DNA from 2 places in the Sporomusa aerivorans genome. Region 1 is predicted to be linked to the other one. Evidence: riboswitches for the same ligand, from Rfam matches in the RefSeq annotation. Region 1 holds a riboswitch; the other holds the start of a gene.
What was found. A riboswitch is a leader RNA that binds a small molecule or an ion and turns the genes downstream of it on or off. The one in region 1 is predicted to bind cyclic di-AMP.

Region 1 (4,938 bases):
GTTCATTAAGCAACCGGTTTATACGTTCCCAGGCTACCCCGCCCAGCTTAAGATAGGTTAAAGCCTGACTTATTTTGCGGATAGGCATGGGAACATTGATAATGTAAACAAGAAAAGCAAACATTCCGCCAATGCTCAAATCGCCGTTGATTACTTCCCTTCCCCCGTACCACACAATAATTGTGAGGCCGATAGCTGCGAGAAACTCAACTAAAGGTACCAGAATGGCGCCAAGCCGCTGTACCTTAATCAAGTCATCGGCAGCCTGTTGATTCTTATCACTGAATTTTTGGTATTCATAATCTTCCCGTACGTAACTCTGGACAATCATGACTGAAACCAATGATTGCTGTATAATCGAAGTCACCTTGGCTAAAGTATGTTCAACCAGAGCCCCCAGCCTGCCGATTCTACTATTGAAATAGCTGATAGCAACAATAATAAAAGGCAGTGTAGCAAAAGTAACCATAGCCAACTCCCAGTCAAAATATATCATAATAGCCATAATCGCCAGGAGGTTAAGTGACTCGACAATAACATCCGGTATACCCACAGTAACAGCCTGCTGAATAAACAAGAGATCATTAGTAAACAGTGAAATAAGGTCACCGGAAGGAGTTCTCATAAAATATGCATAATCTAACGACTGCAGCTTACCAAACATCTCTTGCCGGAGTTTAGCCAGCATTTTATTGCCGGATTTAGCCATTGTATATCCATAGAAATAAGAAAACAATCCCCGGATAAGATACAGTACGACTATCCCAGCAGTAATAAAGTGCAAAAAGACAATATTACCACCGGCCAGAGCATCGTCAATCAACAATTTTACCACAAGAGGGGCCGCCAAACCGGCTGCACTGGCGATTATAAAGCAAACTACCGCGGTTAAAGCAAGCAGCCAATATGGCACTATAAATTTGCGCCAGTAAAAAGTAAACATAAATTATCTCCACTAAACATGCTTTGCTTGACTACTTATTATGTGTCAAATTTCTCTATGCAACACCTGTGATAACAAAAAACTCCAAAACCGCGCAATCTCGGTAAATAAAAATGGGAAGGCCGACAACGCCTTCCCGTTTGTTTGTTTACATCACCCGGCGGGCGCCGACGTAGCGCGGACCCCAGTAACTGCTGTTCATACTGGTAATAGCAACACCGCTGCTGGACGTAGCGCTGATAAACTTATCATCACCAATGTAGATGCCGCTATGTGATGCTCCTGACGCATATGTGCTGAAAAACACTAAATCGCCAGGCTGAAGACGGCTGTAAGATACAGGCCGCCCGACTTCAAACTGTTCGTCGGCCGTTCGCGGTAAATAAATGCCACTTTGGGCAAAAACATAGCGAGTAAAGCCAGAACAGTCGAACCCACTTGGACTTGTCCCGCCAAATACATAGGGTACACCTGTGTACCGAAGCGAAGTCTGAATGACCCTGCGCACTGAAGCAGTGGAGGAATCACGGCTGGCGGGAATATCCCGTCCCATGAGCGCAAGGTACGTCTGTGCTCCGATTACGCCATCCGCTTCAAGACCCCGAGACTTTTGGAAAGCCTTGACCGCATTCACCGTTAAGTTACCAAAGTCACCATCTGCAGAACCAGCATTAAAACCAAGATTGTTTAGCTGAGTTTGAATGGCAGCAACTTCAGGTCCTTGATCACCGACTTCAAATGTACCGGCTGCGTGGACAAGAGTAGTGGTCCCAAAAAAGAGACAAAAAGCAACAACAAGCCCAAAAAACTTTTGCAACAGGACTCTCCTCTCACCTGCCTCCGAGGTTAGCTGACGGGTTAGGGTTGCAGGCACCCTACTTGATTAGTCCAGCTAATCAAGTTTCACCCCATAGATTGGTTCCCCCGTACCTGAGCTGGATTCGGCTTTCTACAGCGCTCAATATATTCTATTCGGTCAAAAGTTTAAAATTCCTGCCCAAAGTCGCGTTTTTTTTACAATTATTAGGCCAATATCTTGGAAAAAGTTCACTCATGCTCCTTTTCCCGCCGCTGACCGAGTTCAGCCCGCAGCCAGTAGAGCGGCCGCTGTTTTACCTCCTCAAATATCCGCCCGACATACTCGCCGATAATGCCTATTCCCGCTAATTGCACTCCACCCAGGAGAAGAATGCTGGCAGTAATAGTCGCCCAGCCGGGAACTGCTTCTTCCGTAAAAATTTTGATATATACAACATGCAGTGTCAGGATAATACTGCTAAAACCTAAAGCAATCCCGATATAAAAAGCAAACCTGAGCGGAGTTTTAGAATACGCGGTAATACCATCCAGCGCAAAGTGAAGCATCTTTTTCAGTGAAAACTTTGATTGTCCGGCAAAACGTTTAGGTGCTACAAATTCAATATAGGTCTGCCGGTAACCAATGGCGCTGATCATGCCTCTGATAAATCTGGCCCGTTCCCGGAAACGGCGGAAGCTGGCAACTACCTGTTTATCCATTAACCGGAAATCGGACCCTCCCTCTGTAATCCGAACATTGGATACGGCGTTCATCAGTTTATAGAACATACCTGATGTAAAGCTTTTAAACCAGGATACTCCCTCTGTATTGATCCTCACCGTTTGCACAACCTGGAACCCTTCCTGCCATTTGGCAAGCAGCTGCGGCAACATCTCAGGCGGATGCTGCATATCGCCATCCATGGTAATTACAGCATCTCCGTTTGCACAGTCCAGTCCGCATGTCAAGGCTATCTGATGTCCAAAATTTCGGGCCATAATCAGCGCCCGTACCCGCGGATCAGCATACGCCAGACGCTCCAAAATAAGCGGGGTCGCGTCTTTTGAACCATCGTCAACAAAAACTATTTCAAAGTCGTAGGGCTCCGGCTCCATATATTTAATGACTTCCCGGTAAAAATTTTCAATGTTATCCTGCTCGTTAAATACAGGAACAACAATAGAAATCAACGGTTTATGTAACTGCATACCATTTTCAGCCTCCCTGTCACCACTCTATTATACATCGCCGTTTTATGATTGCAATTACCAATTCGGCATAAATAAACAAAAACTTGTCTGCCATAGTTAACTACCCGGCGGCGAACTTTGTAATCCTAGCATTTGCATCCGCCGGCAAAATTAATAGCCTGCTTTGCACAAAGGCGAAGCAGGCTTCTCACGCTTCGTAGTAATTTAAATATCCTGGCGGAGGCATACGGCATCATGCAGATATATATGCCGTATATTTTTTTGACTTATCTCTGTATTCCAGAGAATCAGTACCCGAATGCATAGCGGTAGCGCATCAGGGCATTCTATCTCCTGCGTGCCGAATAGCGGCACTTCCGTCCAGCCAAGTCTTCTGGCACCGGCAGCCGGAAAAGCCGCGGTAAGATCAGGGGTAGAACTAAATATTGCTGCGCCAATGTCTTCTATAGACATTTTGTTTTCCTGAATAATTGCCGCAAGAAGTTCCGCGACGCGTTCATAGATTTCCTCACGATTGTTTGCTGTTACAGTTGTCGCACCACGAACACCACGCAGCATAATTAACCACTCCTAGACAGAAATTTGCAAAGTCGCTATTAAGATATCCAAGCAAGATTTATTGGCTGGTGTTAGCATAAACGCCCGTGACAGAATGCTTTTACACCCTGATTAGAGAAAAATCTTTACTGGAGCCCTCATAGTATACAGTATACGCGAAAAAAATCTTTTTTCCTGCAAGCAGTGTAAGTTTGTTCTTTTTATCGATTGACTGGTTTATTACAGTGGCAGGAGTCACATAAATGGCATCGCCACCACCCACACTCGGGACAAACCGTATTCGACTGGCTCAGCTCAACATATTGCCCTTGTTCATATTCATTCCAACAAAAAACAGCGCCTGCCACCTTCCGCAGTTTAACAGCCCGGGTATCTACCCATAGTTTTTGCTCAAATACGGTTATCAAAAGCTCGTGGCGCGCTTTCTCCCGGTCATACCTGTAGTCTTCAGCCGGAAAGACTTCAGGCTCTTCGTTCAAAGTCAGAATGACATATAAAACATGGTAGTTCACAACCCCACCTCCCGCTTTCTAATAACTATGAAGGTGTCAGGCTCTTTATACCCCATGAATCCAGCACCGCAAGCGTCTTATTTATTACATGCTCAACACAAGGCCCTATCGTCTCGCTCAATTCCAAACCGACATCAATAACTGCCGGCTGTACACCTAAGACCGCAAGTTCTTTTACCGGCTGCTCCAATAATTCCAGCGCCGCCAATACGTCCTGAATCCCCAATTCATGCATGGATACTTTATGTTTAAAATAAGCCTTGACTTCTTCATTAACAAACTGATAAACGTCGCCTGGCGATCCCCCGCCGTTGACGGCGTCAAGAATAAGCAGGCAGTCTGCCCCCTTGATAAACCGCATCAACTCCATACCCAATGTTCCGCCATCCAGAATCTGTACATTATCGGGGAAAGTGTAGCGCCGGGTAAGCTCTTCAACTACCCGGACGCCAAACCCCTCATCTTGCATAAGTATATTACCGATGCCTAAAATCACAATCTTTGTCATAGTAAACTCCATCCCTAAGAAATCTTCTAAAAGTTCAACCTTCTAACATTAAGTTCAACAGGCTGTGTGCGTCAGACACAACACCAAGGGTAACCATACAGCAACAATTTATCCAATGACTAACCCCGCTCTAACACTCCCAATTTCACAAGTGGAAGTTATACCTCTACGGGCACAGACGAGCGGCTAAATCCCTGGATAAGGGCGACTTAGCTTCAGATGGGGTTAAGGCCCCACCTCAAGCTAAGTCTACTCTATTTTGCTTTGCTTTTTGAAACCTGTAGTTCGCCTACGTCGTCAGGCTCTTCCTCCATGTACTTGATGCCGGAGAACATAGCCGATATTTCACCGCCCTTTTCGGTAAAATCAGCCCTGACCGCCATATACACATGGACAATGACAAACAG
Region 2 (4,938 bases), 780 kb from region 1:
CTAACCAACTGAGCTATAGTCCCTTAACACATATGTAATTATATTGCGCTTAAACCAAAAAGTCAAGCACTTAAAATAAAATTAGTACAGAATATTATTGGCAATAACCAAACGCTGAATTTGATTTGTGCCTTCATAAATCTGCATGATTTTTGCGTCACGCATGTATTTTTCAGCCGGATATTCTTTGGAATAACCATAGCCGCCCAGCACCTGGACTGCGTCAACAGTGACTTTCATAGCCGTATCGGCAGCAAAGCATTTGGCAATTGCCGATTCCTTAGCATAGTTAACACCCTGATCTTTCAGCCAGCATGCTTTGTAAACCAGCAAGCGCGCAGCTTCAATCTGCATAGCCATATCGGCCAGCATCGCCTGCACAAGCTGGAAAGATGCAATTGGTTTATCAAATTGCACACGTTCTTTTGAATATTTGACTGCCAGCTCAAAAGCAGACTGTGCCAGACCTACTGAAACTGCACCAACAAAAGGCCGGGCCGCATCCAGTGTTTTCATGGCAATTTTGAATCCTTCCCCTTCCCGGCCAATGCGGTTAGCCATGGGGACCCGTACGTTATCCAGAATCAATTCGCAGGTGTTGGAGGCTCTTATGCCCATCTTTTCTTCTTCTTTACCTACCGAGAAGCCCGGAGTATTGCGATCCACAATAAAAGCTGTAAGCCCACGGATACCGGCAGTTTTACGCGTATTGGCGAAGATTACGTAAATATCGGCAATGCCGCCGTTAGTAATAAAACATTTAGTTCCGTTGATGACGTACTCATCGCCGTCTTTGACTGCCGTAGTAGCAACAGCGCCCGCATCGGAACCGGCTCCTGGTTCTGTGAGCGCAAATGCCGATAATTTACCGCTGTTTAAGACATTAAAAAATTTTTGTTTTTGCGCGTCGGTGCCTAGCAATACGACCGGGTAAGAAGCTAAAGCATTGGCAGCTGTTGTAGTGGCTACACCGGCACAACCTTTACCTAGTTCTTCATAAATTAAGGCAATAGACAGTGCATCAAGTCCGGGACCGTCATATTCTTCAGGAACTGTTAAATTGAGCAGGCCGGCTTCATCAAGTTTTTTCCACAGAGCAGGTGGAACCACACCTTCTTTATCCATTTCTAATGCATGAGGCGTGATTTCTTTAGCAACAAATTCATTTACCATTTTTTGCAGATCCAATTGATCGGGAGTAAAGTTAAAATCCATGCTTTGCCTCCTTGATATATTAGCATGATACCAAAAAATTCTAATGATAAGTATACCGCATAATGTTTTTTTTGTTAACACTTAATTACAAAAAAAATAAAAAAATACTTTATTTTAACAGTAATTTAGCACCAACTGCAAGTAAGACCAAGCCAAATAATTGCGTTGGAGTACAGGCGATGCGGTCAAGTCCAAATCCACCAAAATAATCAATGATAATAGCTGTCAGTACCTGACCGACAATAATTGCAGTGGTGGCATTAGCCACACCAACGCCAGGAATACTTGCGGCCACTAAGTAAATGATAGCTACGCCGATAATACCTCCCAGCAAAGTGTACCAGGGAGCCTCCTGCCATGCATATAAATTTCCTTTACCCATTTTAAAAAGAAACAACAATACTAACACCAGAACGGTCCCGGTTACGTGTACGATAAAAGTAGCCTCCAAAAGACCGGTTACTTTGCTCAGTGAAGTATTGAGCGAGCCTTGTACTGCCATTAAAACCCCCGAGATAAAAGCCAAAACCAGTGGCAACATTTCGCCGGATATTAAATTCAAGCTAACACGCCCCCGTATAGTAGTCAAATTATATGTGTAGTATAGTACTTAGTTCCAGCTAATATTCCCAAGAAATTAACGTATAAAAAAAATCAGGCTTCAGCCTGATTTTTTAATCAACTATATATACGGTTACTCTTTGAACGCCAAAATTTAATGCATCGCTGCGACTGTCAAAAGCTAAATCAATTCTGTTACCTTTAATCGCACTCCCGATATCGTCAGCAATTGCGTAGCCATAACCTTTGATATATAACCGGGTTCCTAAAGGTATAACTGACGGATCAACAGCGGCCAGCCCTCTGCGCAGAAGATTTCCACGATATGTATAACTGCCATTGCCGGGGTCATGTGCCGAATAAGCGGAGGCCTTCATAGCCAGAGTACGGCTGTATCTGCTTGGCTCACCGGCTAAGCGCTCAAGATAAGCAAAAGTTTCTTTATCAACAACGCCACTTACATCTAGACTTGTACTACGTTGAAATTCTTTTACTGCTTTCGCAGTAACCGGACCAAACACACCGTCAATCTCACCCGCGTAGAAACCTGAGTCTGCGAGAAGTTTTTGTATTCCCCGGACTTCATCGCCCCGGGCTCCTAATGCTACCGACGCTTTTTCCTGCTGTTCAGCAGTCAAGCCAACCGCGGGACAGACAACAACAAACAGCACTACCAATGTGAGAATAACTGCCAATAGAACTCTTTTCAAGGAAACACCTCTCTTGTCTTGCGCCATCGAGATTCTGCTATGCTCAAGCAATAACAAAACCTCTGAGGCTTACAGCCTCCGGGGTTAGCTGTCGGGTTAGGGCCAAAGAGAAGGAAAGAATAGCCCTTCCGCAACATGCGGATTCACCCCTCTGGTTTTATTGGGTCCCCCGTACCCATACAAGGATTCGGCATTATAAATATAATACATGGAAAATTTAGTTCGGTCAAATTCAGTACATGGCGATATAGTAATCTTATCGCCATGTACCTCCAGCATCTTTAAATTTATGTTAAATTTCTTTACTCTGCTTATATTCCCAAACCGGCACACATTTCTTTGCTAGCTATACCGGTAGCAGGAACCCCTTCACGGGTCTGATAGGTCTTTACCGCTTCTTCAGTCTCTGAGCCAAACAGCCCGTCGGCCCGTCCCTGAAAATAACCTAGTTCTTTCAATTTTAACTGTAAGGCAACAACATCAGAGCCGGATGTCTGGTACTTCAGATTTCTATCAACCCTTACTTTTCGTCCTTCAATCCGCACCGATGTACCAATCGGAATCCACTCAAATAATTCCTCGACATCCTTATTGCGCATTCTAATACAACCATGGCTGGCAAATTGACCAATGGACCATGGTTTATTTGTTCCATGAATACCGAAGGTACCCCAGGGCACGTTTAACCCCATCCAGCGGGTGCCAAACCCAGTTCCCCAGTTATAGTCCTTCCATACCACATTCCATTCACCAATTGGGGTAGGCGTCTTGCTTTTACCAGTAGCAATCCGGTATTTTTTATATAACTGGTCATCGCTGTATACATCAAGCACTCTGGCCTGAATATTTACAACCATACTTACTTTTCCCGCCGGAGCTTCGGTAGGCTGATTATTGTTAAGGGAAGCTAATTCTTGCTCATCTGCATACTCATACCCCAGGATGCTAAAAAAAATACTTAAAATTGCCAATAAGGCAATACCGTAAATTACCCGGGAGCGCTTGAGAGTAAACGACCACACAGGATTCATTACACTTCCCCCCTGCCAATGCCTCTTTTGAAAATATATGTAGTAGTTTGCTGCATTATGAAGAGCAAAAAAAAACCGGCATACGCCGGTTATTTAAGAACATAGACTTTTACATTCTGAATGCCGTAGTCGAGAGCTTCCTGCCGGGTATCAAAGGCTAAATCTATACGATTTCCTTTAATGGCGCTGCCCTGATCATTGGCAATAGCAGGACCATACCCTTCAATCCAAAGTTTTGTACCCATGGGGATAACATTTGGATCAACAGCGGCTACCCCTTTTTTCACCTTACTTCCCACATATGTCGAATCATTCCATTTGCCGTTATCCATTGGACCGGGTCCATAAGCAGTCGCTTTCATATCGATTAATTTGCGATAGTTTTGCGGAGCACCGCTAAGAGAGTTATTTGCCTCCGCTGCTTTGGGCACAAGGTTATTATTGTTCAACAGTGCAGACAGCAGCGGAATTTGTTGCTGATACCCTGATAAGCGGTCAGAGACTTCTGCCTGAATTTTTTCCTGTGCTGTACTGCGTATAGCACTTTCTACCATTTTAACGACGTTATCCTTGTCAATGCTTTGGTCTTGTCCTGTCAATTGTCCTGCTACGGTAGCAATATTACCAATCATCTGAGATTTTCCCGTTCGCTCAAGGGCAGCTTGAGCAATACTCCCCCAATTTGCTTTATTGTTATCCTGTCCGAGATATTCCTTGATTTTGATTAGATCTTGTATTTGCATGGCATTAGGATTGCCAACAGCAACTTCGGCCAGCCTGTCCTCCAAGAATCCAGCCTCTGCTTTTGGCATAAACGGCGAAAACAATGGCATTGCCAATACCATTAACGTGATAGCAGCTAATTTATTTTTCAATCCGATTCTCCCTTCCGGCAGTAATTTTGGATTTCGAAAGACAGTTTATCATAAAGTTAATAGAAATGATAGCGGAAATACTTTCTTCCTGGCAGCTACATAGTATCCGACAACAATTATTGGATAGCAAATAAAATGCCTGACTGCTTATGCAATCAGGCAGATACCGGAATTTTGAAACATATGCTATTTGGCCAAAAAGTATAGCGTCTCAGTCAGCACCTCAAGGCCTGCCGCGATATTTTCCGGAGCCACATATTCACTGCTATTGTGGCTGATACCATCTTGGCAGGGAACAACAACGAGTGCTGACGGTGCGATATGCGCCAGGCTCATAGTATCATGTCCCGTACGACTGTCCAGCCGCAAACTGGTCAGCTTTAATTTTGTACAAATTGCTTCAATGGTTTGATTGAGCGTATCATCCAGATTAATTGGCTTCTCTGAAGAAAGAACAGCTATGGCAACCGGGGTATCATATTCATCGGCTATAGAACTTACTGCGTCCTTAATCTCCTGTAATATTTCAACAATATATTCCTGCTC

Region 2: another riboswitch for cyclic di-AMP. It lies ahead of SATMO3_RS15755 (3D domain-containing protein); the one in region 1 lies ahead of SATMO3_RS19825 (NlpC/P60 family protein).

The regions. Positions count from the first base shown of each region.
Region 1 is NZ_CP156926.1:4,100,896-4,105,833, forward strand. It holds gene SATMO3_RS19820 (ABC transporter ATP-binding protein) at 1-943, opposite strand, end outside; gene SATMO3_RS19825 (NlpC/P60 family protein) at 1,092-1,760, opposite strand; cyclic di-AMP (ydaO/yuaA leader) riboswitch at 1,764-1,900, opposite strand; gene SATMO3_RS19830 (glycosyltransferase family 2 protein) at 1,991-2,950, opposite strand; gene aroH (chorismate mutase) at 3,158-3,511, opposite strand; gene SATMO3_RS19840 (hypothetical protein) at 3,712-4,023, opposite strand; gene SATMO3_RS19845 (HyaD/HybD family hydrogenase maturation endopeptidase) at 4,049-4,531, opposite strand; gene cybH (Ni/Fe-hydrogenase, b-type cytochrome subunit) at 4,786-4,938, opposite strand, start outside.
Region 2 is NZ_CP156926.1:3,323,850-3,328,787, reverse strand. It holds tRNA gene SATMO3_RS15770 (tRNA-Val) at 1-23, opposite strand, end outside; gene SATMO3_RS15765 (acyl-CoA dehydrogenase family protein) at 82-1,215, opposite strand; gene SATMO3_RS15760 (DMT family transporter) at 1,325-1,777, opposite strand; gene SATMO3_RS15755 (3D domain-containing protein) at 1,890-2,486, opposite strand; cyclic di-AMP (ydaO/yuaA leader) riboswitch at 2,545-2,689, opposite strand; gene SATMO3_RS15750 (L,D-transpeptidase family protein) at 2,798-3,517, opposite strand; gene SATMO3_RS15745 (3D domain-containing protein) at 3,607-4,392, opposite strand; gene SATMO3_RS15740 (Zn-dependent hydrolase) at 4,579-4,938, opposite strand, start outside.